Regions from separate parts of the Novosphingobium sp. NBM11 genome, predicted to be linked through region 3. Evidence: predicted binding sites of a transcription regulator. Region 3 holds the regulator's gene; each other region holds the start of a gene.
What was found. Region 3 encodes LexA, which represses DNA repair genes until DNA is damaged. Its sites were predicted from a motif close to GTTCCNCNCTTGTTCT; they were not measured.

Region 1 (9,613 bases), 2.2 Mb from region 3:
ACCGTTTCAGCCGGCGGCAGGGCTACACGATCGGGCTGGCGATCATGATGCTCTGGCTGAGCACCGGCGGCGACCGGGCCAGCGCGCCGCGATTGCCGGAACCGCCGGGGCTGCCGGGCCTGCGCCACGACGCGATCATGACAACGATCCTCGACCACGCGCGCACCGTGCTGGGTGCCACGGGCGGCGCCATCGCGCTGGCGGACGGCGAGGAGCCGTGGGTGGAAATCATGATCGCCAGCGGAAGTGCCACACGGGCGCTGCGCGTCGGCCCCGGCCCGCTGCTGACCGAAATCGAGATTTCCTGCCGCCCCACCCTGTTCGACGGCCAGCGGCACCGCCAGTTGTGGCTGGACACCGATGGAATGGTCATCCACGCGAGCGAACGGCACGTCTGGCATCTCGCCACGCTGTGCGAGGTGAAAGAAGGCCTTGCCGCCTCGATCGGTGCGGCCCGCGGACCCGGCCAGCTTCTGCTGTGGGGCATCCGCGGCATCTCGCCCGATGACCTGCCGCTGCTGGCGCAAATGACGCGCGATGCCGAACAGGCGCTTGATCGCGAGGACGTGGCGATGCTGGCGCGCGCGCGGGAAGTTTCGAACCTGCGCAACGCCCTTGCCCGGGACTTGCACGATAGCGTCGCACAGTTTCTCGCCGGCACGCTGTTCCGGCTGGAGGCGTTGCGGCGCTGGATCCGCGAGGGCAACGATCCCGACACCGAAATTGTCGCGATCAAGGAAGCGCTGCGGCGCGAACAGGCGCAAATGCGCAGGATGATCGAGCGCCTGCGCCTTGGCGAAAAGGGGGATCGTCGGACCGATCTGACCGAGGAGCTTGGCACGCTGCTGGAAGAACTGGGGCATCACTGGGCCATCGAAACCCGGCTGGATGCGCCACCCGGTCCGTTGCTTGTCCCGATGGATCTGGCGCACGAGATACGCCAGATCACAAGAGAGGCCGTGGCGAATGCGGTTCGGCACGGTCGGTGTCGTCTTATAGGGGTTAACCTTATTCAAGACGATGGAACGCTCAAGATGATTGTCAGCGATGACGGCTCCGGTTTCCCCGCCGACAAGGCGCACGCCACCCCCCGTTCGATCAGCGAGCGGGTAGAGGCGCTGGGCGGCATGCTGGCCATCGACAACAGTGCGCGGGGCGTGACCCTGCGCATCGCGCTTCCGGAAAGGACGGGCGCATGATCCCGATTCTTGTGGCTGACGATCACGGCTTCATCCGCGCCGGCGTGGAAGCGGTTTTGCGCGGCACGCCCTTCCAGGTAGTCGCTACCGCCGCCAGCGGGGAGGAAGCGCTGGCCGCGATCGAGCAGCACAATCCCGCCGTGGTGCTGCTGGACATCAACATGCCCGGCCTGAATGGCGTGGCGGCATTGGAAGCGCTGCGCGAAAAAGGCGACGAACGTCCGGTCGTGCTGCTCACCGCCGAGATCACCGATCGGCAGCTCATGGCCGTCATGCGGGCGGGCGTGCAGGGCATCGTGTCCAAGGATGGCGCGGAAAGCGAGCTGGTCCAGGTGCTGGAACGGGTCCATGCCGGCGAAAAGGCAATCGCCCCGGCCTTCCTGCAACGCGCGCTCGATTTGTCGCTCAAGCCCGTCGTCAACCCTTTCGCCAAGCTCAACGCGCGCGAGCGCGACATTACCAGGCTCGTGGCCAAGGGCATGCGGAACCGGGAAATAGGGCAGCAGCTGAACATCGGCGAGGGGACCGTGAAGGTCTATCTCCATGCCATATATCAGAAGCTGAACATCGAGAACCGCACCGAACTGGCGCTGATGGTGGTCAACGACGAGATCGGTTGAAGCGCGCGTGCGGCGCGCCCTACAAATGCACCCCGACCAGTTGCGACCGGACTGACGGAATCGTTACGGCCACATTGTTCAGCAGCGTTCCGCGCTCCCCGATCTCCAGTATGGTGTTGCCGAACACACCACGCATGGCCTCGATCGCGATTTCATCGGCGGTCCGGTGCGCGAAGGCAAGTAACGCGGTGCCGCTGCGATGGCTGAAGCGGTAACGGTTGCCCCGCCGCTCGAAGTGCCACGCATCCGATGCCGGTCGCCATTCGCTGTCCTTCACGATCAGATCCGGTTCCTCGTCCACGGCGCCCAACACCAGGCTCATCACGATCGGTCCGCCGGGCACCGGCTGCGGCCGGAACGACAGCAATGGCCGGGCATCGACGGTGATCGGACAATAGGTACCCGTCATCCTCGCCCCGCCCGGAAAGACGATGTCCGGAATCTGCTCCTCGACGGTGAACAGCAGCGGGGAGCGATCCAGGCCTGCCTGGATCGCAACCGGCACGTCACGCAACCGCGCGATCGTTTCCGCCGGCACGCCGCCCCGCTCGATGATTGCCATGCAGTCCGGGCAAAGCAGGAACGCGGGCGAAGCCTCTTCCCCGCCCGCGCGGCAAAAACAGGCGATGGTGCAACCGCATCGTACGCACGCGCCACCGGATCGAGAGCGAGCCTCTGTCCGTTCGGCCTCGGAAATGGGCAATGCGATCGCAACCGGCATGACAGATCCCCCGTACGGCACGATTCCCTGCGCGCCGCCTTCGCCTGCCACCATCTTCCCCGATCAGGATCTTGCTGCCCTGGGCGCCGATTTGGCGGTGGGAACGGCCCGGAGTCAAGCCCGCCGCCCGCTTCCCTCGCCCGCGTCCGTCAGCCGTGGCGCGCCAGCAGCGGCCCCAGATATTGCCCGGTGAAGCTGCGCGGATTCTTCGCCACGTCTTCCGGTGTGCCTTCGGCCACGATCTCGCCGCCGCGCACGCCACCTTCCGGCCCCATGTCGATGATCCAGTCGGCGGTCTTGATCACGTCCAGGTTGTGTTCGATCACGACCACGCTGTTGCCCTGTTCGACCAGCCGGTGCAGCACTTCCAGCAGCTTGCGCACGTCCTCGAAGTGGAGGCCGGTGGTCGGTTCGTCGAGGATGTAGAGCGTCTGCCCGGTGGAGCGGCGCGACAGTTCCTTGGCCAATTTCACGCGCTGCGCCTCGCCGCCCGAGAGCGTTGTTGCCTGCTGGCCGACCTTGACGTAGCCGAGCCCCACTTCGTTCAGCATGTGCATCCGGTCGCGGATCGGCGGCACCGCCTTGAAGAATTCCTCGGCGTCCTCGATCGTCATGTCGAGCACGTCGGCGATCGAGTGCCCCTTGAACTTCACTTCCAGCGTTTCGCGGTTGTAGCGCTTGCCGCCGCATTCCTCGCACGTCACGTACACGTCGGGCAGGAAGTGCATCTCGATCTTGATCAGGCCATCGCCCTGGCAGGATTCGCACCGGCCGCCCTTCACGTTGAAGCTGAAGCGCCCGGCCTTGTAGCCGCGCGCCTCGGATTCCGGGAGCCCGGCGAACCAGTCGCGGATCAGGGTGAACGCGCCGGTATAAGTGGCGGGGTTTGACCGCGGCGTGCGGCCAATCGGCGACTGGTCGATCTCGATCACCTTGTCGCAGGCTTCGAGCCCCTTGATGGCGTCGTGCGGCCCGGCGATCACCCGCGCGCCATTGAGCACGCGCGCGGCGCCTGCCTGCAGCGTGTCGATCGTCAGCGACGACTTGCCCGAGCCGGAAACCCCGGTGATGCAGGTGAACGTGCCGAGCGGAATGCGCGCGGTGACGTTGCGCAGGTTGTTGGCCCGCGCGCCCTCCACCACCAGGTCCAGCCCGTTGCCCTTGCGGCGGTGCGCCGGCACGTCGATACGGCGCGCGCCCGTCAGGTACTGGCCGGTGAGGCTGGCCTTGCTCTTGAGAATGTCCTTGAGCGTGCCCTGCGCCACGATCTCGCCGCCATGGACGCCCGCGCCGGGGCCGAGATCGACGACCCAGTCGGCCGTGCGGATCGCGTCCTCGTCATGCTCCACCACGATCACCGTGTTGCCAAGGTCGCGCAGGCGCTTGAGCGTTTCGAGCAGGCGGTCGTTGTCGCGCTGGTGCAGCCCGATCGAGGGTTCGTCGAGCACATAGAGCACGCCCGAAAGGCCCGAACCGATCTGGCTGGCCAAGCGGATGCGCTGGCTTTCCCCGCCCGACAGCGTGCCCGACGTGCGATCGAGATTGAGGTAATCGAGGCCGACGTTGTTGAGGAAGCCCAGCCGCTCATTGATTTCCTTGAGGATCGCCTTGGCGATCTGGCGCTGCTGGTCGGTCAGTTTCTCCTCCAGCGTGGAGAACCACGCCAGCGCGTCGGCCACCGAACGGCGGGTGGACATCGAGATGTCCTCGCTCGCGATCTTCACCGCCAGCGCCTCGGGCTTGAGGCGCGCCCCGCCGCAGGTCTCGCACGGCTGCGCGGTCTGGAACTTGCCCAGTTCCTCGCGCATCCACGCGCTTTCGGTCTGGAGCATGCGGCGGTTGAGATTGCCGATCACCCCTTCGAACGCCTTGGTGACGGTGTAGCTCTTCTTGCCATCGACGAAGGTCAGCGGCACGGCCTTGCCGCCGGTGCCATAGAGGATCACCAGCCGCACCTCGCCGGGCAGCTTCTCCCACGGCGTTTCCAGGCTGAACCCGAAATGCGCGGCGAGGCTGGACAGCACCTGCATGTAATAGGGCGACGGCGGATTGGACTTGGCCCAGGGCACGACCGCGCCCTGCTTGAGGCTCAGCGCCTCGTTGGGCACGACCAGTTGCGGATCGAACAGCAGCTTCTCGCCCAGGCCATCGCAGGCCGGGCACGCGCCCTGCGGGGCGTTGAACGAGAACAGGCGCGGCTCGATCGATTCGATGGTGAAGCCGCTGACCGGGCAGGCGAACTTTTCGCTGAACACGATGCGGTTGGGCGGCAGGCCCGCGCCTTTCAGATTCTTGCCCTTGGCCTGCGCCTCCTCCTCGCGCCCCGGCACCACGCCATCCGCCAGATCGATATAGGCCAGCCCCTCGGCCAGCTTGAGCGCCTGTTCGAAGCTGTCGGCCAGCCGGGTCTGGATGCCATCCCGCACGGCGATGCGATCGACCACCACCTCGATATCGTGCTTGTACTTCTTGTCGAGCGCGGGGGCTTCCTCGATCGCGTAGAGCTCGCCGTCGATGCGGACACGGGTGTAGCCCGCCTTCTGCCATTCCAGCAGTTCCTTGCGGTATTCTCCCTTGCGGCCACGCACCACCGGCGCCAGCAGATAGGCGCGCGTGCCTTCGGGCAGGGCCATCACGCGATCGACCATCTGGCTGACCGTCTGCGCGCTGATCGGCAGGCCGGTGGCCGGAGAATAGGGCACGCCCACGCGCGCCCACAGCAGGCGCATGTAGTCGTAGATCTCGGTGACCGTCGCCACGGTCGAGCGCGGGTTGCGGCTGGTGGTCTTCTGCTCGATCGAGATCGCGGGGCTGAGGCCGTCGATGTGCTCGACATCCGGCTTCTGCATCATCTCGAGAAACTGGCGGGCATAGGCCGACAGCGATTCAACGTAGCGGCGCTGCCCTTCGGCATAGATCGTATCGAACGCCAGCGAGGATTTGCCCGAGCCGGAAAGCCCGGTGATGACGATCAGGCTGTCCCGCGGGAGATCGACATCGATACCCTTGAGGTTGTGTTCACGGGCGCCACGGACGGAAATCTTGCTGAGCGACATGGGCACCCGTGTTCCAGATTTGTTCACAGAGCGCAAGACGGCTCTTGGGGAGAAGCGCGCTATCTGGGAAGGGTATCGCGGAAGGGCAAGGGGCCAAGGAAAACGGTTGATGAGGAGAGCGTGTCCGCTGTCACGGACAGGGGACCAGGCCCATGCCATAGCGCTTTACGAAAGTGCTAACCGTGTCGTGTCGGTACAATTCAAATTTCATTTTGGATGTTACGGCCGGTAACGGATAAGAAACCATGAAACGAGCAAGGCCGGCCGCAGCACTGAAGCGGATCGGCGGGGATCTGCAAGACCGTGACGGACACAGACCACCATTGCAGGGCGCCAGCCACCCATCTGTTTGGTGGGGGAGAGCAGGCAAACCACCACACCCGGGCCATCTCGTTGAAAGCCCAGGACAATTTCACGCGGCATTTCGCGGAGAGCTTTGCTTCCGCGATGACCCAGACGCGCAACGATCGCACCAAGGTGCCATCGGACCGCTAGGCCAGAAGGCTCTTTTCGCACCGATTCGCCGGGTATGGTGTGCGCGGCGTCACAACCGGACAGACCGAAGCGCCTTGCGCGCCTGAAACCGCCGCCCCCAGCCACGAGGAGCAGGGAGCGGCGGCGAAACATCACGACCCGCGTGGTGCAGATGATGGCGATGCCCCGAAGCGGGCAACCACACCAAACGAACCCTCGACCGCCTCAGGCCGGCTCCAGCACCAGGCTGGCGGCGGCGGTATTGCTGATCGGAATGTGGTAGTTCCGGGTGACCTCGCTCAGCGGGCCATCGCCCAGGGCACCCCGCGCGGCGATCCAGTTGAGAATCTCCACCCCCTGCGTCCCGGCCAGTTCGGCCACGTCCTCGGCCGAATGGCGCGTCAGCGCATCGGGATCGGCCGCGAGATGGTCGAGGCAGAAGCGATCGTAGTCGGGGTTCATGAACCCGGCGCGCGGGCCGTCGAGCTGGTGCGAAAGGCCGCCCGTGCCCACCACCAGCACCCGCTCCGCCCCTGTCCACGAACGCAGCGCCTTGGCCACCGCGCGGCCCAGCGCCAGGCAGCGTTTCGGTGATGGCAGCGGATACTGCACGGTATTGATGGCGATCGGCACCAGCCGGATCGGCCAGGCCGGCGCATCGGGATAGACCAGCTCGAAGGGGATCGACAACGCATGGTCGACCAGCATCTTCTGGCAGGTGGTGATATCGAACTCGGACGCGACGAGTTCCTCGATGATGTGCCAGCTCAGCTCGGGGTGGCCGGTGAAGCTCTTGTACACCGGCAGGCCCCAGCCTTCGTCGGCGTTGTCGTAGGACGCCGCCGCGCCGACCGCGAACGTGGGCATCTTGTCGAGGAAGAAGTTCAGCCCGTGATCGTTGTAGAACACCACGGCCACGTCCGGCTGGGCTTCGGCAAGCCAGGCGCGGATCGGGGGGTAGCCATCGAAAAACGGTTTCCAGTAGGGCTGTTGCTGATCTCCGCGCACGATCGCGCCGCCGATGCCCGGCACGTGGCTGGTGAAATAGCCGCCGACGATGTCCGCCATCACGCGTTCTCCATACCGGTGGAAACGACCATGTCGGGCGCGATCTTGGCGCGTTGCGCCACGAGGTGCGCCTTGAAATCGTCAAGGCTCATGCCGGTCTGGAGCGAGCCGAGATCCTGCACGTTGAGGCCGAAGATGCCGGCCAGCTTGGCCAGATAATAGACGTTGCCGCCGGCTTCGATCATCGCCAGCACATCGCGGTCCGCAACCGCCTTGCGCTGTTCGGGCGTCAGCGCGAACTTGCGGCAATAGCCGTCCTCGTCGGCGCGGAACGCCTCGCGGTTGGCAGCGTCGTTGAACGAATAGCACATTGCATTCAGCGCGAAGCCGCGCCGCGCCATGCCGCCATCGAAAAGGGTGGTGCCGGGGATGGGCGGCCGCCGCCGCACTTCCGCACTCGCCATGGTCATTGTCCTGCTCTCCCGGATCTGGGTGTTGCTACCTTCCCGACAGATTCGGACCCTAAGGCGACAAGGCCGAATTGCTTTGACTCATATCAATCCCGTGAAACCGGCCCGGCGAAACCGAAGCGCGAACAAAGTTACGTAACATCCTTGCGCAAACGCGCCGCGCGTGGTTACTCTGCGCGCATGGCCATGACCAACGCCGAGCGCCAGCGGCGCTACCGACAGAAGCTGAAAGCCCGCGCCTCGGGCGATGCGGTGGCCGATCAGGTGCGCGGCGCGATGGACCGCGCCATCGATGCGCTGTGGGCCTATCACGAACGCCCGGCGCCCAGCGGGCTGCGCTGGTCCGATATCGACGGCTGCACGACGCTGGCGGAATACCGGCTGGAACTGGAAGACGCGCAGGGCGCGCTGCTCACCGCCTGCCGCGCGTTCCTGCCGGATTTCGACGGCCTGAGCCGCGAGGAAGCGATCGCCGTGTCCGCCGTGATCGAGATCGCCGAAATCATCGGCGCGATCCCCCCGCAGCCCCGGACCTTGCCGGAAGAACCGCTGCCCGAGGACTGACGCGCGCCCGAGGACTAACGCGCGAACGCCGGTCAGACGACCAGCCGGTAGCCCACGCCCGGTTCGTTGCGGATGAGCGAGGGCGCGCCCGATGCGCCGTCTTCCAGCTTGCGGCGGATGCCCCGCGCGGCCACGCGCAGGTATTCCACATCCTCCTCATGCCCCGGCCCCCAGACCGTGCGCAGCAGATGCGCGTGCGTCACCACCTTGCCGGCATGGACCGCCAGTTCGGCCAGCATCGCATATTCGCGCGGGGCAAGGTGCACTTCGTGGCCGTCCCGGCGCACGATCCGCGCCAGCAGGTCGATCTCCACCCCGCCCGCGCGCACGTTGCCGGTGACCGCGCCGGGCGCGGCGCGATGGCGCAGCGCGGTGCGCAGGCGGGCCAGCACCTCGTCGAGATCGAACGGCTTGGTCACGTAATCGTCCGCGCCCAGATCGAGCGCCGCCACCTTCTCCGCCGTGGCATCGCGCGCGGAGAGTATCACCACCGCCGCCCCCGCGCCGCGCAACAGCGGCACCAGTTCCAGCCCGTCGCGATCCGGCAGGCCCAGATCGAGCAGGACCGCCTGCGGCCCGACCTCGGCCAGCGCGGCCAGCGCCTCGCGCGCGGTTGCGGCCTCGAACGGCTGGTAACCGGCCGCGGCCAGAGCCGAGACGAGCAGCGCGCGGATCGGCGCATCGTCCTCCACGATCAGCAGCGGGACGGGATCGGTCATGCCATCTCCTCCTCCGGCGCCCCGGGCGCGCGCACGAGATGCGGGGGAATATGCAAGGCGAAGCGCGCGCCCTGCCCGTCGGCACGGTTGCCCGCGCGCACCATCAGACCCATCGCTTCGGCAAACCCTTTCACGATCGCCAGCCCCAGTCCCGATCCGCCGGTGCGATCAGACCCTTCCAGCCGCGTGAACATGGCGAACACGCGCTGCTCCTCGCCCGGCGGCAGGCCGGGGCCGCTATCCTGCACGGAAAGCACAAGGCCGCCATCCGCAGCCGTCTCCGCCGCCACCGTGATCGTGCCATCCGGCCCGCCATGCTTGGCCGCGTTATCGATCAGATTGATGAGGCAGTGATGGAAAAGCTGCGGATCGAGCAGCGCCAGCGGCAGGTCATCGGGCATGGCCACCGCGATCCGACGCGCGCCCAGCACCGGCCGCAAGTCCTCGATCGCGCTGCCCGCGGCCTCGGCCAGATCGACCAGCTGCACCATCCGGTCCAGCGCGCCGGTCTCGATCCGCACCATGTCGAGCAGATTGGCAACAAAGCGATTCAGCCGCTCCGCCTCGGTCCGCGCGGCGGCAAGCTGCGCTTCCTGTTCGGGCACCGCCGCGCGCATCGCGCGCAGGGTGGCGAGCACGGTGGTCAACGGAGTGCGCAGATCGTGGCTGACCGACGAGAGCAGCGCCGCGCGCAACCGGTCGCGCTCCTGCACCTCGCCCAGCGCGCGCGCCTCCTCCTCCGCCACGATGCGCGACAGCGCCAGCCCGCACTGGTCGAGCAG
Region 2 (9,613 bases), 3.9 Mb from region 3:
GTGAGGAATTGGCGAAGTTCGCCAGCGCTGGCGCCGCCTCATGGGCGAAACGGTTGGCTGCATATTTGCTGTGGCGGATGGTGATCTCCTCGAAGTCCTCCACGCCCCACAAATTCCGATTCTGGCAGACCGCGCGGAGATAGAAGCTCGCCATGCCGAGCGTCTTGGCGCCGACCTCGGAGTTCCAGCAGTAGAAACCCCGGAAGTAGAAATCCGGCGAGCCGTCTGGCAGGCGCCCGGCCTCGATCGGATTCAAGTCGTCGACCAGGAACAGGAAGACGTCGCGGTCGGAGGCATAGAGGGTCGTCGTATCCTTGGTGATGTCCACGCGCGGATTGTAGATGCCGGTCGACCAGTCGAGCACGCCCGGCACTTTCCAGCGGGTGTCGCCCGTGCCGTTGCCGGCGATGCGCTGCACGGCCTCGACCAGCTCGTGGTCGAAGATGCGCCCATAATCCGGCCCGGTGACGGCGCGCAGCTCGACCCGGCCGTTGTCGGTTTCGAGTGTCTTGATCTGCTCGGCCCGATTGGAGGTGAGGCCATACTGCAGGTTGATGGCGGCAAGTGCGGCAGGGAGCTGTCGCAAATAGGCGGCGGGCGCACCGACCAGGCTGGCGAGCTGGCCGAAGGACCAGTGTGTAGGCGCGATTGCCGCATCGGTGCCCGGCAGGATCAGCGCCAGCCGCTCTGAATCGTTGCGGTTCGCCTCGACGTGGATGAGCGCGCTCTCCACCACCCGCGTCCGGCTGCGTTCGGTACGGTCACGAACCGTATGGGCCAGCTCCGACAGGGAGAGGTAGCGCTCGTCGGCCGGACGCGAGAACCACTCCGAAGAGACGCGGCCGATCCGCTCCCCCCGGCTGACATCGACCTTGTAACCGCCGTTCGAGTCGCGGCGAGCGTCGAGGACTTGCATGTTCATGGGATCAATCTCCATGACGGGCGTCGGAGACCTCTTCTCCAACCTTCCACCCGTCACGGAAAACCGGTCCACTCTCTCACTCTCAGCGGGGCGTTGCGGGGCAGCCGCCCCGCAGAAGGGGTCGGCCGAGACCGAGGGCTCGGACGCAGGGGAAGGCTTTCCCCCTTCGGCCGCTTCGAAAAGCTGATCGTTCAGATTGCAAAGGTGGCTTGCGCCGATTTTTCCCGCAGCCGCGAAACGGCGAAAGCCCCTGCCGGCAGCGGCTTCAGCAAGTCCTCTTCCCGCGTGGTGAGATCGAGCCAGGCCAAGCGCTGATCGCGTCGTAGGACGGCCATCTGCCGATCATGATAGAGCGCGACATCGTCGTTCGCCGTGGTCGTCAGGATCGCATAGGCCTCCGGCCAATCCTGCGTCACCGGCCGCCAGATGCCCGCGAAATAGAACCAGTCGCCACTCGTCAGCGAGAAACTGTAGTGCTTACCCCGGCTGCGATGGCGGAATTCGGACGCAGGGATGAGGCAGCGATGGCTCGGAAAGTCCGACTCTCCGCCCGGGTGACGGTGAACGGCCGCCCGCCATTCTCGCGGGGCTGAAGTCCCCACGGCAGCTCCACCATCTCAACATCGCCGCCGTCGCGCCTTATGATTACCCGGCGTTCGCTGAGGGATGCTTCGGAATCGAATACCGTCGCGCTCATGATCTGTGAACATAGCCAGAACACAGCGGCCGGACAAGAGCGGTCGAAGCGGAGGACACATGTGCAATGACTACCGACTTATGGTGGACGTGGCGTCGATCGTTGAGGACTTCGCCGACCTCAAGATCAAGATCCGCTTCGGCGAAGGCACGCCGAACATTGAAGCGCGTGAGGACATCAAGATCACCGACATGGGTCCGATCGTCCGAACGGTCGAGGGCGTTCGGGGTGACGGCGACATGCTGCAGCGGCGATGGAGCTGGCCAGGCCAGAACAAGCGCCCGGTCTACAATTTCCGCTCTGACGACCGCGAATTCACCTCGAACCGCTGCCTGATCGTGGCTGATGGCTTCTACGAGTTCACGGACCCCGCCGAGAAGGGAAAGAAGCGGAAGGACAAGTGGCTGTTCACCAAGCGCGGCCAGCCGATCATCTGCATCGCCGGCATCTGGCGCGCCACGAAGGATGTCGGCGAGGCCTTCACCATGCTCACGATGGAGCCCGGACCCGACATCGCGCCCTACCATGATCGGCAGATCGTCATCCTCGAACGCGACGCCTGGGCCGATTGGCTTGACCCCTCGGTTCCGGCTCAATCACTGATCCGTCCGTTGGCGGCCGGCACGCTGCAAGTGGAGCAGGTTGGATGACGCGTTCTACCGGAAATCCCGTGTCTTCACTTTGATCGAGTCGATGTGGAGGTCGGGAATGTAGATGTCGCGCGTGCGCAGGCCCTTTGGCGCCAGTCCACGCGGATCGGGCGTCGGCGAGCCGTGATGGAATTCATCGCCGCGTCCGTGCGGCAGCGGAAAGGCCGCATCCCGATCACCGACGCTGGCCAGGTCGGCCGAGAGATCGGTGAGGCGCTGCGCGACCAGATGCACGACTTCGCCCTCGCGCTGGATGCGTCCGCGCACGGCGAACATTCCGGCCGACAGGATGATACGGCGGTTCTTCTCGAAGACCTGCGGCCAGACGACGAGGTTGGCGATGCCGGTTTCGTCTTCGAGGGTTATGAACATCACGCCCTTCGCGCTGCCGGGCCGCTGCCGGACCAGCACGATGCCGGCGGCCTCCAGCCAACGGCCGTCGCGGGCATCCATCGCCTGCTGACAGGTGAAGATTCGCCGTCGGCGCAGATCGTCGCGCAGGAAGGCGACCGGGTGGCTGCGCAGCGACAGCCCGATATGGCCGTAGTCCTCCACCACCTCCGAGCCTGCCGTCATGGGCCGAAGGCTGACGGCGGCCTCGCTGATCTCGGGCACGAGCTGCTGTTCATGGGCGGTGGCGGCCGCGAAGAGGGGCAAGGGTTCATCGCGTAGCGCTTTTATTGCCCAGAGCGCCTCACGCCGCGCCATGCTGAGTGACGGGCGGAAGCCGTCGCCCTCGGCGATTTGCACCAGGGCGGCGACCGGCACGCCGGCGCGGCGCCATAGATCGTCGATCGAGGCAAAGGGCGTATCAGCCCGCGCGCTGACGATGGCGGCGGCGTTGGCGTTCGCCAGCCCCTTGACCATGCGCAGGCCGAGACGGACCGCGAAGCGGCCATCGTCGCCGGTCGGCTCCAAGGTGCAGTCCCAGCGCGAGGCGTTGATGCAGACCGGCCGGACCTCGACGTGATGGTCCTGGGCGTCGCGCACGATTTGAGCGGGGGCATAGAAGCCCATCGGCTGGGAATTGAGCAGCGCCGCGCAGAAGATGTCGGGGTGCCAGCATTTGAGCCACGCCGAGGCGTAGGCGATTAGCGCAAAAGAGGCTGCGTGGCTTTCCGGAAACCCGTAACTGCCGAAGCCTTCGAGCTGCTTGAAGGTGTGTTCGGCGAACTCCGGTTCATAGCCGTTGTCGACCATGCCGTTGATGAGCTTGTCCCGGAAGTGGGAGACGCCGCCGGTGAACTTGAAGGTCGCCATCGACTTGCGCAGCATGTCGGCCTCGCCGGGCGTGAAGCCGGCGCATTCGATCGCGACGCGCATCGCCTGTTCCTGAAACAGCGGGACGCCGAGCGTCTTGCCGAGCACCTTCTCCAGTTCGGGCTTGGGATAGTGGACCGGCTCCAGCCCCTCGCGGCGGCGCAGATAGGGATGCACCATGTCGCCCTGGATTGGGCCGGGCCGGACGATGGCGACCTGCACGACGAGATCGTAAAAGGTCCGCGGCCTGAGGCGCGGCAACATCGACATCTGCGCGCGGGACTCGATCTGGAAGGTGCCGAGGGTGTCCGCCTTCCTGATCATCGCATAGGTGCGCGGGTCCTCAGCCGGGATGGTCGCAAGATCGAGTTGGACCCCCTTGTGGTCGGCCAGGAGGTCGAGGCCGCGCTTCATGCAGGTCAGCATGCCCAAGGCCAAGACGTCGACCTTCATGAATTTCAGCGCATCGATGTCGTCCTTGTCCCACTCGATAACCTGGCGATCGACCATGGCGGCGGGTTCGATCGGCACCAGCTCATCGAGTCGGTCATGGGTCAGCACGAAGCCGCCGGGATGCTGGGAGAGATGGCGTGGCGCGCCCATGAGCTGGCGGGCGAGATCGAGAGCGAGGCGAAGCCGGCGATCGCCGAGGTTGAGGTTCAGCTCTTCGACGTGCTTGGGCTCGACGCCTTCCTCCGACCAGCCCCAGACCTGCGAGGACAGGGTCTTGATCAGGTCCTCGGTGAGGCCGAGCGCCTTGCCGACGTCACGCAGCGCACCCTTTGAGCGGTAGCGGATGACGGTCGAGCAGAGCGCGGCATGGTCGCGGCCATAGGTCTCGAAGACCCACTGCATAACGATCTCGCGCCGCTCATGTTCGAAGTCGACGTCGATGTCGGGCGGTTCGCGCCGCTCCTCGCTGACAAAGCGCTCGAACAGGAGGTCGTTACGGCCGGGATCGATCGAGGTGATGCCGAGCACATAGCAGACGGCCGAATTCGCGGCCGAGCCGCGGCCCTGGCACAGGATGTCCTTGGAGCGCGCGAACCGCACGATGCTGTTCACCGTCAGGAAATAAGGGGCGTATTGCAGCTTCTCGATAAGCCTCAGCTCGTGCTCGAGCGCGGCGCGGACGCTGTCCGGCAGGCCCTCGGGGTAGCGTTCTGCGGCACCTTCCCAGGTCAGCTTGGCCAGCGTCTCTTGTGGCGTCAGCGCCGGGTCGTCGCGTTCCTCGGGGTATTGGTAGGCCAGCTCGTCGAGCGAGAAGCGGCAACGCTCCGCGATCTGCAACGTGCGGGCCAGGGCCTCGGGATAGCGGCCGAACAGCCGGTGCATCTCCTCCGGCGGTTTGAGGTAGCGATCGGCGTGCCGCTCACGCCGTTCGCCCAGCGCATCGATGGTGACGTTGTGACGGATACAGGTGACGACGTCCTGAAGGATGCGGCGGTCGGGCGCGTGGAACAGCACGTCGTTGGTGACGATGGTCGGCACCCGCATCCGGGTCGCGAGGTTGGACAGTTCGTGCAGACGGAGCTGGTCGTTCGGCCGGCGGCGCAGCGACAGTGCCATATAGGCCCGGTCGCCAAAGGCCTCGCGCAACCGCCGCAGGCGCAGGCCGCATCCGTCGTCGGCGTGGTCCGGCAAGAGAACGGCAAGTAGGCCCTCGCGATAGGCGACGAGATCAGCCCATTCGAGATGACATTTCGCCTTGCCGCCGCGCTTCTTGCCGAGCGACAGCAGACGGCAGAGCCGCGAATAGGCTGGTCGGTCGGTCGGATAGACCAGCACCGACATGCCGTCGGCGAGGTCGAGACGGCAGCCGACGACGAGGCGTACGCCCGTCGTCTTTGCCGCCTCATGGGCGCGGACGATGCCGGCCAGCGAGTTGCGGTCGACGATGGCCAGCGCCTCGATGCCGAGCAGGGCTGCGGTGGCGAACAGCTCGTCGCAGCCGCTCGCGCCCCGCAGGAAGCTGAAATGGGAGGTGACCTGGAGTTCGGCATAGCGGGGGCCGTTCATCCGAACACCCCATGCAGGAACCAGCGGTGCGATCCAGTGGCCGCATCCTCACCATCGCCGGCGCGGTAGATCCAGTAGCGTTCGCCGGCGTCATCCTCGATCCGGAAATAGTCCCGCACGGCGACCAGTTCGGCGTCGCGCTTCCACCATTCTCCGAACAAGCGCTCGGGGCCGTCGGCGCGCTTCACGCGTCGCCGGACACCGCGCCAGGTGAAGGACACCGGAGGATGATCGGGCAGCAGCGCGACGATCTCGATCAATTCGGGACGATCGAGCAGACGCGGCGGTCGCGGCCAGTCGCCGGACCATGTCGCCCCGGTCTCGGGCGACATGGCGGGCACGCGACAGACGGAGCGCTCGGGGACGTCGCTGGCGACCGGCGCGGCGCGATAGATGCGACTGCCGCCAACCCGGTTGGCGAGCGTATCGACGAGATCGGAGACGTCCGGCACGGTGTCGTCGATAAGGGAGGTGATGGTCTGCTTGCCGTCGATCGGTTCGGCGATTGTCGCTGTGAGCGTCAGGATTTCGATACCGAAGCCGGGTTCGATGGTCTCGATCTTGTCGCACAGAAGCCGGGTCAGGCGCTTGACGTCGCGCACCGGCAAGGCCGTGCCGACGCGGACCGCCTGCATGATGTTGTCGACGCGATGGCAGAGCAGGTCGAGGCGCCGCGCGCCGAGGCCGCGTTCTTCGAGCGCCGCGCAGAGCTGGACCACCAGCTTGCCGATATAGCGGGCGATGGTCTCGGCCGCGCCGATCGGTTCAGGAAAGCTGCGGCGGACCTCGATCAGGTCGTCCGGCCGGATCGGGTCGATGAGTTCGGGCGCGAGGCCGAGCGCCTGGTCGATCCGGCGGCCTAGCTCGGGTCCGAAGCGAAGCGTGAGCGGGGCGCGCGGCTGCGCGACTAGATCGCCAATGCGGTCGAAGCCCAGCGTCCGCAGATTGTGGACCAGGGCCGGCGGCAGCCGGAGCGCCGCGATCGGCAGCGGCGCGATCGCGGCTTCGACGGCTCTCGGCGGGGAGATCAGGGGCGACCGGCCGGCGTATCGCGCGAGGGCGTGCGCCGCGCCCCAGGTGTCGGCGACGGCGGCGCGGGCGACGATCCCCGAGCCCGCTAGGCGGTCGACCATGCCCGACAGCATGGCGTGTTCGCCGCCGTGCAGATGATCGGCGCCGGTCGTGTCGATGACGATGCCGTCAGGCAGGCAGGCGGCGACGATCGGGGCGTAGCGTTGCAGGACCCAGAGCGCGAGGCGGTCGAGCGCCTCGGCGTCGGCCGTGGGAGCGGCGTCCTGAACGAGGAGGCCCGGGACGAGGACCTGGGCCCTGGTCGCCGGCATCCCCACGCGCAGGCCGGCGGACTGGGCCGCGCCATCGGCCGCGACCACCACCCGCCTTCTCCCGTCATGGCCGATCAGGACGAGCGGCGCCTCAGCCGGAGGCGCCGCGTCGCCGGCCGTCCTGCGCACGCGATCTGTCGACCATGTGGGCAGGAAGAGCGAGACGACCCGTGTCATCGCACGCCTCCAATTCGAAATCAGCACTCTCGCCCGCGCGAGCGCGGATCAGCTCGACAAGCCAGCGGTGTCGGCCGACTCCCGGAACGGGCAAAGTGGGTGAAGGCAGGGCCGAGACCCGCCAGCGGGTCATGGCGGCGGTTGGCTGGCCGAAGTCCGTGGCCTCCGTTTGTCGCCGCCAGCGGCGTAGCGCCAGGCCGATTGCACCGGTGCCCTCGGCGGCGAGTTGAAGGCGACGCGAGGCGGTCATCGACAGGCGGCCGATTTCTGCGACGACGGCGCCGAGTCCGCCATGACGCAGGCCTTCCTCGACACAGGCCAGGACGGTCTTGTCGTCCCCGGCCTCAACATAGATCACGCGATCTGGCGGGAGGCCGGCTTGGGCCAACGCCGGTGCGAAGAGGTCGGGACGGGTGACGCACCACAGCACCTTGCCCTTGGTGCGCGCAGCAATTCCGGCGGCAAAGAGCGCGGCGGCGGCACCGTCGATCGCGCCGTTACCGCCGCCCGCGATCTCGTGCAGCGCGCCGAGCGCCAGGCCTTCGCCGGGGAGTCGTGAATCCACCTCGGCAATTCCAAAGGGAAGCACCGATTTGACGCGCCGGCTTTTGCCTTCGATCTTCTCGATCTGCGCGCGCAAGGATTCTATGGCGGGCTCGGGCCGCAAGTTCGTTCCTGACCTCCAAGGGCGGGTTGACAAGCATGTTCGCTATTTGTTCTACTTTTCGATTGGAAGAGTCAAGGTGGTCGCGGATTCGATCACGTTTCCGATCACGGGTGAGGGAGCTATCCCAGACCGACCTTATATCGGGCAAACAGTTCGCCGAGACGGTCGCGGTTTGATAGTATGGGCGTGGAAGCGATCACAGCCAGACGGTCGTGCGCCCGCTCGAACAGCGCGACGCAGAGTTCCCCGTTGTCGTGGTTGGAGCGGTAAACGACGCCATCGGCGCCAGCCGAATGATCATGGATGGCGCGCGACCACTCCTGCGCAACCGAGTGCGGACCGCTGGTTACAATGCCTGTAGCACCGATGCGAGCCAGGCCAGGGCCGTGAACCGAGACGACCCGCAAAGGCGATGTGACCTCGATCTCGCAGAATGATCGGGCCTCAAGAAAGCTCAGTGCAACGAAACGGGCGCCGATAGAGCGAAGGCACGTTTCGGCGAACGCGCCTTCAATCGTTTGTGAGAGGTAGGAGACGCCATACTGGCGTGTCGGATCATCAAAGCGGTTGCCGCCAGAGGACCCGAAAAAGATCGGGCTAAGTTCCGTGCGATGGATGCGGACCAGCCGAGCGCCTTTATCGATGATCTCTATGGGCAGATCGCGGGCGGCGAAATCGGCGGGCGGCAGCGGTCTCGGATCAGGCGGCGCCATGTTCGCCGTAAGCCGCTGCCGCCCTGACAACCTCATCTGTCTGACCTTTGCGGAGCAGATCGATCGGTCGCTGGCCTTCGAGCCTGGCGTCGCCAGTCAGCATGAAGTTGACTCGCATCCAGGCATCTTCGACGGTGAAGGCGTCCAGCACGTCGCGGATGCCCCGCAATAGCCCATTCTTGCCGATCTGAAACGCGGGGTAGACATAGCCGTCGCCTACATCGAGCCAGAACACTTGGCTGCGCTCGCGCTTACGGCCGAGACCCTGCGGCGTGATGCCAAGGTGCTCAGCGAGCTGCTGCGCGGAAAGAACACCGCCTTCGGCTTTGAGCATTTCCCGCTTCATTTCGGAGCCGCGCAATAGCGCTTCGGTCAATGGGTCGGGCCGATCGGGCAGAATCTCGGCGCCGATGGCTGCCGCCTCGTGAAGTGAGCTGAAGAGAACGTCCGTGTCCGTTGACGCGCCGACCGCCGCCAGGAGCCGATCACGCGGCATGCGCTCGGCGATGCGCGCGAGGGCCCTGCCGCTACGCAGCACGAAAGCCGCTACGAGATCCTCACTTGATCCGGGTTCGGGGCGCCGGACACGCGTCGACGCGGCAGAGGTTGGTTCGCCGGTGAAGTTCGTTGCGCGGCTGCGACGACGCTGAGTACCGGCTGAAGCGGGAGGCGTCATGAGATGAGATCCCTTGAGAATGTTCAATTGTCCTGCTATATATATCTCATGAAAATGGAAACTTCAATCACCGACGCAGACCGAGGCCAAACGTCGCCGATTCTTGGAATTTGCACTATTCCAGAGCCCGAAAACGACGGCAGGCGTAACCGCATGGCGTCCGGAGTATCCAAATTCCCGATGCTAAGAATGCCAGTAAATCATTGATATCGGTGAAGTTTAGATAGGAGTATGCGATTATGCGCTTATGTCAAACGAAAGAGAACATCTGGCATCGGCCATCATCGTCAGTCTCCACGACTACTATCCTGTTGGTTCTGACGACGTCGAGCCCAGGAAGCGGCGCCGTTCGTCGGCCGCCGCTGTTCGCCGCCCGCGCGCTCTGGAGCGGAATACGAAAGTCACCCACGACTGGACCGCAGGGATGCCGGTCACGGAGGCCGAGCTGGATGTGTTCGAAGCGCATTTCGGCCCGTTCCTTGATGATCT
Region 3 (9,613 bases):
TGGAAAGCTTGGCCCCGTCCGCGCCGTGGATCAGCGGAATGTGGGCATAGGCCGGGTCCGGCCAGCCGCCCTCGATCGCGTGCATACCGCGAATGATCACGAGCTGGCGGAAGGCGTTGTTGATGTGATCGTCGCCCCGGATAACGTGCGTCACGCCCATGTCGTGATCGTCGACCACGACCGCGAGCATGTAGGTCGGCGTTCCGTCCGAGCGCAGCAGGATGAAATCGTCGATCTCGCTGTTGCTGACCGTGATTTCGCCCTGCACCAGGTCGGTGATGACCGTCTGTCCTTCGCGTGGGGCCTTGATCCGGACGACATAGGGCTGGCCCGCAGGCCAGGTCGCGGGATCGGCGTCGCGCCATTCGCTGTCGATGCGGAACGGGCGGCGTTCTTCCTGCGCCTTGGCGCGGCGCGCGGCCAGCTCTTCCTGCGTCAGGTAGCAGCGATAGGCATGGCCGGCCGCGAGCAGCGCATGCGCCACTTCGGCGTGCCGTTCCGAGCGGGCGAACTGGAACACGGCCGGTTCGTCACCGGTAAGGCCCAGCCATTCCAGCCCGTCGAAGATCGCGTCGATCGCCGCGTCGGTGGAGCGGGCGCGATCGGTGTCCTCGATCCGCAGCAGGTACGTGCCGCCGTGGTGGCGGGCGAACAACCAGTTGAAAAGCGCGGTCCTGGCGCCGCCGATATGCAGGAACCCGGTCGGCGAGGGAGCAAAGCGCGTAACAACGCCGGAGCGTTCCTGGCCGGCTCTGGCGGCCGATTGTGCGGAAACGGTTTCAGTGGCGCTTGCCATCGGCCGCGCGGTCCTTCCTATTGCATTCCATGGCGTCCATGGCCGCAGTCGAAACTGAGGCTGAACCGGCGGTGAATCTGCCGGTGGAACCGGCGCGGCATTGGGCCAATTATCGGCGCTTGTCCAGCATACTTCCGTCGAGCAACGCATTCCTCGCCGCCCGCCCATTCGAGCGTGCGCCATGGCTTGCGGTCGCGTTCCTGACGGGAATCGCAAGCTGGCTGGAACTGGACGGGCCATGGCAGTGGATGGCGCTTCTCGCCGCCTGTGCGGCGGTGGCGGCGCTGGCCCTGGCGATCCCGCGCGAGGGTTCGCTGGACTACGTTCGGCTTGCCGCGCTTTCTCTGCCGCTCATGGTGGCGGCAGGTTGCGTGACGGTGTGGAGCAAGTCCGCGCTCGTCGGAAAGTCGGGGGTGGGCCATCCGACCTTCGGCTGGGTGGAGGGGCGCATTCTTGACCGGCAGGAGGAAAGTGCGCGGGGGCGGGTGCGCCTCCTCGTCGACGCGCGGATCGAAGGCGTACCCGGTGCGATGCGGGTGCGCGTGAACCTGCCGCTGGAAGAGGACAGGCCCGGTCTTGCCGAAGGCGCCACGGTGCGGCTGCGGGCGCGCCTGATGCCGCCCGCTCCGCCGATGCTGCCGGGCGGATACGACTTCGCCCGGGCCGCGTGGTTCCAGGGCCTTGCCGCGACCGGCAGCGTGGTCGGGCCGGTCGATGTGCTGGCCCCGCCTGACGGGGGAGGGCTGCTGCGCCGCTGGCAGCAACACCTGGCCGATCACATTCGCGCCCGTCTCGCCGGATCGCCCGGTTCGATCGCGGCCGCACTGGCAAGCGGCGATCGGGGCAGCATCGCGCCGACCGACGAGGACGCGATGCGCGATGCCGGGCTGACGCATCTGCTTTCGATCAGCGGCCTGCATGTCAGTGCGGTGATCGCGGCGGTCTATGTCCTGACCGTGCGCCTGTTCGCCTTGTTTCCCTTCGTGGCGCTGCGCGTGCGCCTGCCGATCGTCGCGGCGGCGGCGGGGGCGCTGGCGGGCATTGCCTATACCCTGCTGACGGGATCGGAAGTGCCGACGGTGCGATCGTGCATCGGCGCCTTGCTGGTGCTGGCGGCGCTGGCGCTGGGGCGCGATCCGCTGTCGCTGCGGATGCTGGCGGTGGCGGCGTTCTTCGTCATGGTGTTCTGGCCCGAGGCCGTGTTCGGGCCGAGCTTCCAGATGAGCTTCGCCTCGGTGATCGCGATCATCGCGTTCCACGGTTCCGCGCCGGCCAAGCGCTTCCTGGCCGCGCGCGAGGAAGGGGTACTGCTTCGCCTGGGGCGGCATCTCGTGATGCTGCTCGCGACGGGACTCGTGATCGAACTGGCGCTGATGCCGATCGGGCTGTTCCATTTCCACCGCGCCGGCATCTACGGCGCGGCGGCCAACGTCGTGGCCATTCCGCTCACCACGTTCGTGACCATGCCGCTGATCGCGCTGGCGCTGGTGCTGGACGTGGTGGGGGCAGGCGGGCCGGCGTGGTGGCTGACGGGCAAGTCGCTCGAACTCCTGCTGTGGCTGGCGCACGTGACGGCGGGGCAGCCCGGCGCGGTGACGTTGATGCCGTCGATGCCGCCCGGGGTGTTCGCGCTGTTCGTTACCGGCGGGCTGTGGCTGGCGCTGTGGACCGGACCGGTGCGCCTGTGGGGGCTTGTTCCGGCAGCGGTGGCCGCGCTGGTCTTTGCCACCATGCGCCCGCCCGACATCCTGGTATCGGGCGATGGCCGTCACGTGGGCGTGACCGGAGAAGGGCCGGAACTGCTGGTGCTGCGCCAGACGCGCGGGGACTATACCCGCGAAAACCTGCTGGAAATGGCCGGGATGGAGGGGAACGTCCGCCCGCTCGACACCTGGCCCGCTGCGGTCTGCAACGCCGACTTCTGCCGGATCGCGCTGAAGCGGGGCGGGCGTTCGTTCGCGGTGCTGATGGCGCGCGGGCAGAATCTGGTGGAGATCGGGGAGTTGAAACGGGCCTGCGCAGCGGCCGACATTGTCATCGCAGATCGCCGCTTACCACGCACCTGCCTGCCCAGGATGCTGAAAGCGGACCGGGCCTTGCTGGCACGGACCGGCGGGCTCGCCATCGATCTTGCCGCTGGCACCGTGCGCACCGTGGCCGAGACGCAGGGGCACCACGGCTGGTATCGCTGGCGGGCGACGCGCCGGCCGGAAGCCGCCCCGTCGCCCGCTTCAACGGATCAGTGATAGCGGCGCAGCAGCCCCGCCAGCTTTCCCTGCACCTGCACTTCATCGGGACGGTAGTATTGCGGATCGTAGGCTGCGTTGGCCGGATCGAGCCGGATCATGCCCTTTTCGCGGCGCAGGTACTTGAGCGTCGCTTCCTCGCCCCGGATCAGCGCCACCACGATTTCGCCATCGCGGGCGATGTCCGTGCGGCGGACCAGCGCGAAATCGCCATCGAAAATCCCGGCATCGACCATCGAATCCCCGGACACTTCCAGCGCGTAATGCTCACCCGCGCCCAGCAGGGCTGCGGGCACCGGCAGTACGCTGGAGCCTTCCAGCGCCTCGATCGGGGCACCGGCGGCGATGCGGCCGTGCAGCGGCACTTCGATGACGTCGTTGGCCGGCGCCGGTGCGGTCTTCGGCGGGCTGCGCAGCGGCACGACCACATCGTTGGCGGGAGCCGTGCGCGACGCGGCCTTGGTGGTTGCGCTGTCCGGCTGGCGCAGCACTTCCAGAGCGCGGGCGCGGTTGGGTAGCCGACGGATGAAGCCGCGTTCCTCCAGCGCTGAAATCAGCCGGTGGACGCCCGATTTCGATTTGAGATCGAGAGCTTCCTTCATTTCCTCGAACGAGGGGGAAATGCCGGACTCCTCAAGCCGGAGCTGGATGAAAGTCAGCAGTTCGTGCTGCTTGCGCGTCAGCATTGCGCGTCACTCCATAGTGAACGAATGCGGAACGAATAAGCAACTAAAACGCACCCGTCAAGCAATTCCGCCATTTTCCAGCAAATAGACCGGAACATCCGTTCCCGCTGGCGTCAATGGCGCGCGGGCTTCGCGCCGGACCAGCGCGTTGCTGCGCGCGAGCGACGACAGCGCACCGGAATCCTGCAGGGGATCGAGCGTCACGCTGGCACCGTCCCAGCGGGCGCGCAGGAATTCGGTACGTCCGCCGCCCGCCGGCATATCCTGCGCGAGGCGAGCCGGAATCAGGCGCGGCAGCGTTTCCGCCGCACCCAGCGCGGCCCGGAGGAGCGGCAGCAGGAACAGGTAGCCGGTCACGAAGGCGGCGGCGGGATTGCCGGGCAGGCCCAGGATCACCTGTCTGCCGCGTTGCGCCACCATCAGTGGCTTGCCCGGCTTGATCGCGACCCGCCAGAAATCGAGCGTCGCGCCGGTGGCCTCGATTGCCGGGCGGACCAGATCGTGATCGCCCACCGAAGCGCCGCCGCTGGTAACCACCACATCGGCATCGCGCACGCGGTCCAGCGCGGCGGCCAGGTCGTCGAGCCGGTCGGGGATCGGCCCGATGCGATCGGTCACGACCTGGCAGGCAGCCGCCAGCGCCGCCAGCATCGGGCCGTTGCTGGCGGGAATCTGGTGCGGCGCGAGCGGGGTGCCGGGGGCGACCAGTTCATCGCCGCAATCGATGACGGCCAGTTTCACCGGCCGGCGCACGGCAAGGTAATGGTGCCCGGCGGCAACGGCGAGCGCGATCTGCGCCGCGCCCATGTGTTGCCCTGCCGGCAGCAAGGGGGCATCGAGGCTGAAATCCATGCCACGCGGACGGATGTGCTTGTCACGGGGCACGGGCGGTTCGCCCGTCAGGTGCAGGCTGTCGTCCTCGCGCGTGGCGTCTTCCTGGATCAGCACCATGTCCGCGCCGTCGGGAACCACGGCGCCGGTGCTGATCCGCACCGCCTGTCCGGGCGCGACCGTGCCATCGAACGGATGGCCAGCGGCGCTTTCGCCCGCCACGGTCCACGGGCCGGGCAGGTCGGCCGCGCGCAGGGCGTATCCGTCCATGGCGGAGAGCGCGGCCTCGGGCTGGTTGCGCCGAGCGGTGAGCGGCTGGGCAAGATGGAAGCCCAGGCATTCGGCGGCGGGGCGACGTTCCACCGGCAGCGCGGGGGCCAGCGCGAGCAGGCGCCGCTGCGCCTCCTCCAGCGGTAACGGTGGGGTTTTCATGCCTGGTCTTGCCGCTCTTCGTCCGCGCGCCACGTGCCCGACTTGCCGCCGCGCTTTTCGATCAGGCGGACCTGTTCGATCACCATGCCTTTGTCCAGCGCCTTGGCCATGTCGTAGATGGTCAGCAGCGCGATCGAGACGGCGGTCAGCGCTTCCATTTCCACGCCAGTCCGGCCGGTGAGCGAGGCAGTGGCAGTCACCTCCACGCCATCGGGCACGAAGGCGAACTCCACTGCGACCGCATCGAGCGCAAGCGGATGGCACAGGGGGATGAGCTCGCCCGTCTTCTTCGCCGCCATGATCCCGCCGATCCGCGCTGCCGCCAGAACGTCGCCCTTTGGCGCATCGCCCTCGCGGATGGCGGCAAGCGTGGCCGGCGTCATGCGGATGCGGCCCTGCGCGATGGCGACGCGCGCCGTTTCCGCCTTGCCGCCGACATCGACCATGCGCGCATGGCCTTGTGAATCGAGATGCGTAAGCCCGCTCATGCGGAGCAATCTTGCGAAGTTGACAAAGTTGACACGGTCCATGGCGAAGGAACACGGGGTGGGCACGGGCCGGTAAAGACCGCGCCGCGACAAAAGGAAAAGCAGGCTGTCATGCCGTGGTCATGCCAGAGGATCGCGGCTTAGGACAGGGGGTTAGGGGCCGATCAGTGCCGCGTGGTCCGTTCGTCATTGCGAGCGGAAGCGAAGCAATCCAGAGCCGCGCGTGCTGCCCGGGATTGCCGCGGGGCTGCGCCCCTCGCAATGACGACAGGGTGGCCGTCCAACCCTACCAGTCGCGCCAGCCGTCGATTTCCTCCAGCAGCCGCTTCTGCCCGGCAAGCCGGGCCATCTCGGCGAGAGCGGCGCGGATGTCCGTCGCGCTCCGCCGTGCCGATCATGCCGCCGATGCGGTGATCGCATGGTTGAACCACGCCACGCAGCGCTTGAAGATCGCGCGGGCGGCGGGCTTGCGCGGCTTCGGCGCCAGTGCGGAGAGTTCGGCGCAGGCCAGCAGCAGCGCCCGGCGCGCGCCGGCCACGAACGCGGGCGGCAGCCCCGTATCGGCCGCGCTCCAGCCTGCCAGCGGCGTTTCGGCACGCAAGCGGTCCCACGTCAGCCCGGCCATCCGGGCGGCGAAGCGGGTGCGGGCGGCGGCTGCTTCCGCCTTTTCGGCGATCTGTTCGCGCGCGACTTCATCGCGCAAGGCATCGCGATCATGCGCCCAGCGCCATTCGCCCTCGGCAGCCTCGCTCGCGCTGGCGAGCGAGGTGCCATAGCGCGCGCCGATGCCATAGCAGGCGATGGCTTCGGCATGGGCTCGGTCTTGAGCCGACAACGGCGTTTCGCCCAGCAGCATCGGTTCGCGCAGGATGCCGCAGGCGGCGGTCTCGGCGAGCGATGGGCGCGCGGTCCAGATCCCGTCCAGGACAAGAATCACGATTATCGGGGGGCTGGCACCGATCACGCGCAATGCGGCCCATCGCCCGGTTTCGGCCGGCGAAAAGCGCGTGAACGGAGCGGTGCGGAAGGAAAGGACCGTGCCGGCGGCGGGCAGAACGCGGCGCGATCCCCGCAAGACTGCCTTCATGCCACCTTTCACCTTGCCGCCCGTGCCGTTGGGACGGGATCGCCCCTACTGCCGTGCCGGGACGCGAGGTATGGTGAAAATGGACCGATGCGGAGCGGCGGATCAGCCCTGGAGCAGGGCCTTTACCGCCGCCGTGACATCCGCCTGGCGCATCAGGCTTTCGCCGACCAGGAAGGTGCGTGCGCCGCACTTTTCGAGCCGCTGGAGATCGGCATGGGTATTGATGCCGCTTTCGCTGACCAGCAGCGTGCCTTCCGGCGCCAGTGGCGCGAGCCGTTCGGTGATGGCGATATCGGTGACGAAGCGCTTGAGATCGCGGTTGTTGACGCCGATCAGGCGCGAACGCAACCGCGCGGCGCGCTCCATTTCCGCCTCGTTATGGACTTCCACCAGCACGTCCATGCCGTGGTCGATCGCGGCGGCCTCGATCTCGGCCATGGCACCGTCGTCCAGCGCGGCGACGATGATCAGGATGGCGTCGGCCCCGATCGCGCGGGCTTCTGTGACCTGCCAGGGATCGACCATGAAATCCTTGCGCAACACCGGCAGCGCGCAGGCGGCACGGGCGGCGATCAGGAAATCCTCGTGCCCCTGGAAATAGGGTGCGTCGGTCAGGATCGAAAGACAGGTCGCGCCCCCGGCTTCATACTGCCGCGCGTGTTCGGCGGGCTGGAAATCGGCGCGGATCAGGCCCTTGGACGGGCTCGCCTTCTTGATCTCCGCGATCAGCGCGTAGCCAGCGGCCGCTCTCGCGCGCAAGGCCGCCTCGAACCCGCGCGGGGCGCTCTGCCCGGCGGCGCGCGCGGACAGGTCGGCCAGCGAGGTGGCGGCCTTGCGGTCGGCGACTTCGCTGCGCTTGGTGTCGCAGATCTCGGTGAGCTTGTCGGTCATCGCGGCGCTTTAGCGGGACTGCGCGGGGCGAGTCGAGAGGGTGGTGCGGTGTGTCTCGACTTCGCTCGACACGAACGGGGACAGGGTGTCCTTCAACCTCCGTTCGTGTCGAGCGAAGTCGAGACACCAGCGCGCACGCAATCCCGGCTCTAGCGCAGCGCCACGATCCAGCAATCGAGCAGGGCCTTGGCCAGCCCCTTGTCGATCGCCTCGGCCGCTTCCTCCACGCCTTCGTGCCAGTCGCGCGCTTCGCCCGCGACCATCAGCGCGGCGGCGGCGTTGAGGAGGACGGCGTCGCGATAAGCGCCGGGTTCGCCCAGCAGCAGGCGGCGCAGGGCTTCGGCGTTATGCGCGGGATCGCCGCCCCGGATTGCCTCGATCGGTGCGGTGGGCAGATCGGCATCGGACGGCGCGACGCGGCGCATCACGATCTCCGCGCCGGTCACGTCGGCCAGTTCGTTGCCACCGGCGAGCGAGAGTTCGTCCAGCCCCTCGTCGCCCGAGACGACAAAGGAACGCGCGGTGCCGAGCCGGGCCAGCGCATCGGCATAGATCGGCACATAGGCGGGCCGGGCGATACCCACCAGCTGGCGCGAGACCTGCGCCGGATTGGCGAGCGGCCCCATCAGGTTGAAGATCGTGCGCCGGCCGATCGCCTTGCGGATCGGCATGATGCGGCCCATCGCCGGGTGGTGGCGCGCGGCGAAGAGGAAGCCGATGCCGATGTCCGCCAGCGTTTCTTCCGCCGTTTCGGCGGCGCGATCGAGGTTGAGGCCCAGCGCTTCGAGCGTGTCGGCCGCGCCGGCCTTGGAACTGGCGGCACGGTTGCCGTGCTTGGCCACGGGCACGCCGCAGGCCGCGACGACCAGGCTGACGGCGGTGGAAACGTTGAGCGTATGGTGCCCGTCGCCGCCGGTGCCGCAGACGTCGATGGCGTTGGCGGGGGCCTGCACCGGGGATCATCCGCGCGCGCATCGCCCGCGCCGCGCCGGCAATCTCGCTCGCCGTCTCGCCCCGCTCCGACAGCGCGACGAGGAAGGCGGCGATCGCGTCGTCTGGAACCGAGCCATCGAGAATCGCGGCGAAGGCCCGCTCGGCGGTGTCCTCGTCGAGCGGGTGGTCGACCGGCGGCAGCGCGGTCACGCCGGGACTTTCGCGTCCACGCCGCACAGCCGAAGGAAGTTCGCCAGCATGGCGTGGCCGTGTTCGGTGGCAATCGATTCCGGGTGGAACTGCACGCCGTGGATCGGCAGCTCGCGATGGCGGAAGCCCATGACGTGCGTATCGTCCGAGGTGGCGTTGACCGCCAGCACATCGGGAATGTCGGTCACGATCAGCGAGTGATAGCGTGTGGCGGTGAAGGGCGAGGGGATGCCGGCGAACATGCCGGTGCCGTCATGCGTGACGGGCGAGGTCTTGCCGTGCATCAGCCCGCCGCGCACCACCTGCCCGCCGAAATACTGCCCGATCGACTGGTGGCCCAGGCACACGCCCAGCAGCGGTACGCCCGCGTCCGCCGCCGCGCCCACCAGATCGAGGCTGATCCCGGCCTCGTTGGGCGTGCAGGGACCGGGCGAGATCAGGAACCCCCGCGCGCCAGAGGATATCGCCTGCCCGGCGGACAGCGCATCGTTGCGGACGACATCCACTTCCGCGCCCATCTCCATCAGGTAGTGGACGAGGTTCCAGGTGAAGCTGTCGTAATTATCGATGACGAGGATCATGATGGGGTCCTACTGCCCGAAGCCCGGATCGCTGGCCACGCGGATCGCCTCGCGCGCGGCGGCGAAGAGGGCGCCGGACTTGTGTTCGCATTCGCGCTGTTCGTAGACGGGATCGCTGTCGGCGACGATGCCCGCGCCGGCCTGGACGTGGAGCACGCCGTCCTTGATCACGCCGGTCCTCAGCACGATGCAGCTATCCACCGAGCCGTCGGGTGCGAAATAGCCGACGCCGCCGGCATAGGCGCCGCGCGTTTCGGGTTCGAGTTCGGCGATGATCTCGCAGGCGCGGACCTTGGGCGCGCCGCTGACCGTGCCCGCCGGGAAGCCCGCGAACAGCGCATCGACCGAATCCGCGCGCTGGGTATCTAGTTCGCCCACCACGTTCGAGACGATGTGCATGACGTGGCTGTAGCGTTCGATCGTGTAGCTTTC

Region 1: uvrA (excinuclease ABC subunit UvrA) is a predicted target of LexA. The motif match lies at 5,607-5,622, and genes of this name have one in related genera.
Region 2: F1640_RS00060 (ImuA family protein) is a predicted target of LexA. The motif match lies at 7,773-7,788, and genes of this name have one in related genera.

Annotation. Positions count from the first base shown of each region.
Region 1 is NZ_VUOG01000001.1:1,700,769-1,710,381, forward strand. Features, by position in the region: gene F1640_RS08105 (sensor histidine kinase) at 1-1,199, shown strand, start outside; gene F1640_RS08110 (response regulator transcription factor) at 1,196-1,819, shown strand; gene F1640_RS08115 (hypothetical protein) at 1,839-2,594, opposite strand; gene uvrA (excinuclease ABC subunit UvrA) at 2,690-5,596, opposite strand; gene F1640_RS08125 (class III extradiol dioxygenase family protein) at 6,296-7,138, opposite strand; gene F1640_RS08130 (protocatechuate 4,5-dioxygenase subunit alpha) at 7,138-7,548, opposite strand; gene F1640_RS08135 (hypothetical protein) at 7,729-8,112, shown strand; gene F1640_RS08140 (response regulator) at 8,145-8,831, opposite strand; gene F1640_RS08145 (DUF4118 domain-containing protein) at 8,828-9,613, opposite strand, start outside.
Region 2 is NZ_VUOG01000001.1:8,819-18,431, reverse strand. Features, by position in the region: gene F1640_RS00085 (hypothetical protein) at 1-922, opposite strand, end outside; gene F1640_RS00080 (SOS response-associated peptidase family protein) at 1,114-1,524, opposite strand; fluoride riboswitch at 1,860-1,981, shown strand; gene F1640_RS24980 (SOS response-associated peptidase family protein) at 1,958-2,269, shown strand; gene F1640_RS00070 (error-prone DNA polymerase) at 2,276-5,548, opposite strand; gene F1640_RS00065 (DUF6504 family protein) at 5,545-7,068, opposite strand; gene F1640_RS00060 (ImuA family protein) at 6,983-7,735, opposite strand; gene F1640_RS00055 (RES family NAD+ phosphorylase) at 7,855-8,448, opposite strand; gene F1640_RS00050 (Rv2175c family DNA-binding protein) at 8,435-9,124, opposite strand; gene F1640_RS00045 (hypothetical protein) at 9,372-9,613, shown strand, end outside.
Region 3 is NZ_VUOG01000001.1:3,936,700-3,946,312, forward strand. Features, by position in the region: gene gltX (glutamate--tRNA ligase) at 1-796, opposite strand, end outside; gene F1640_RS19050 (ComEC/Rec2 family competence protein) at 835-3,042, shown strand; gene lexA (transcriptional repressor LexA) at 3,036-3,728, opposite strand; gene F1640_RS19060 (molybdopterin molybdotransferase MoeA) at 3,786-4,991, opposite strand; gene moaC (cyclic pyranopterin monophosphate synthase MoaC) at 4,988-5,479, opposite strand; gene F1640_RS19070 (hypothetical protein) at 5,874-6,566, opposite strand; gene trpC (indole-3-glycerol phosphate synthase TrpC) at 6,669-7,457, opposite strand; partial or broken gene trpD (anthranilate phosphoribosyltransferase) at 7,607-8,600, opposite strand; gene F1640_RS19085 (aminodeoxychorismate/anthranilate synthase component II) at 8,597-9,181, opposite strand; gene trpE (anthranilate synthase component I) at 9,191-9,613, opposite strand, start outside.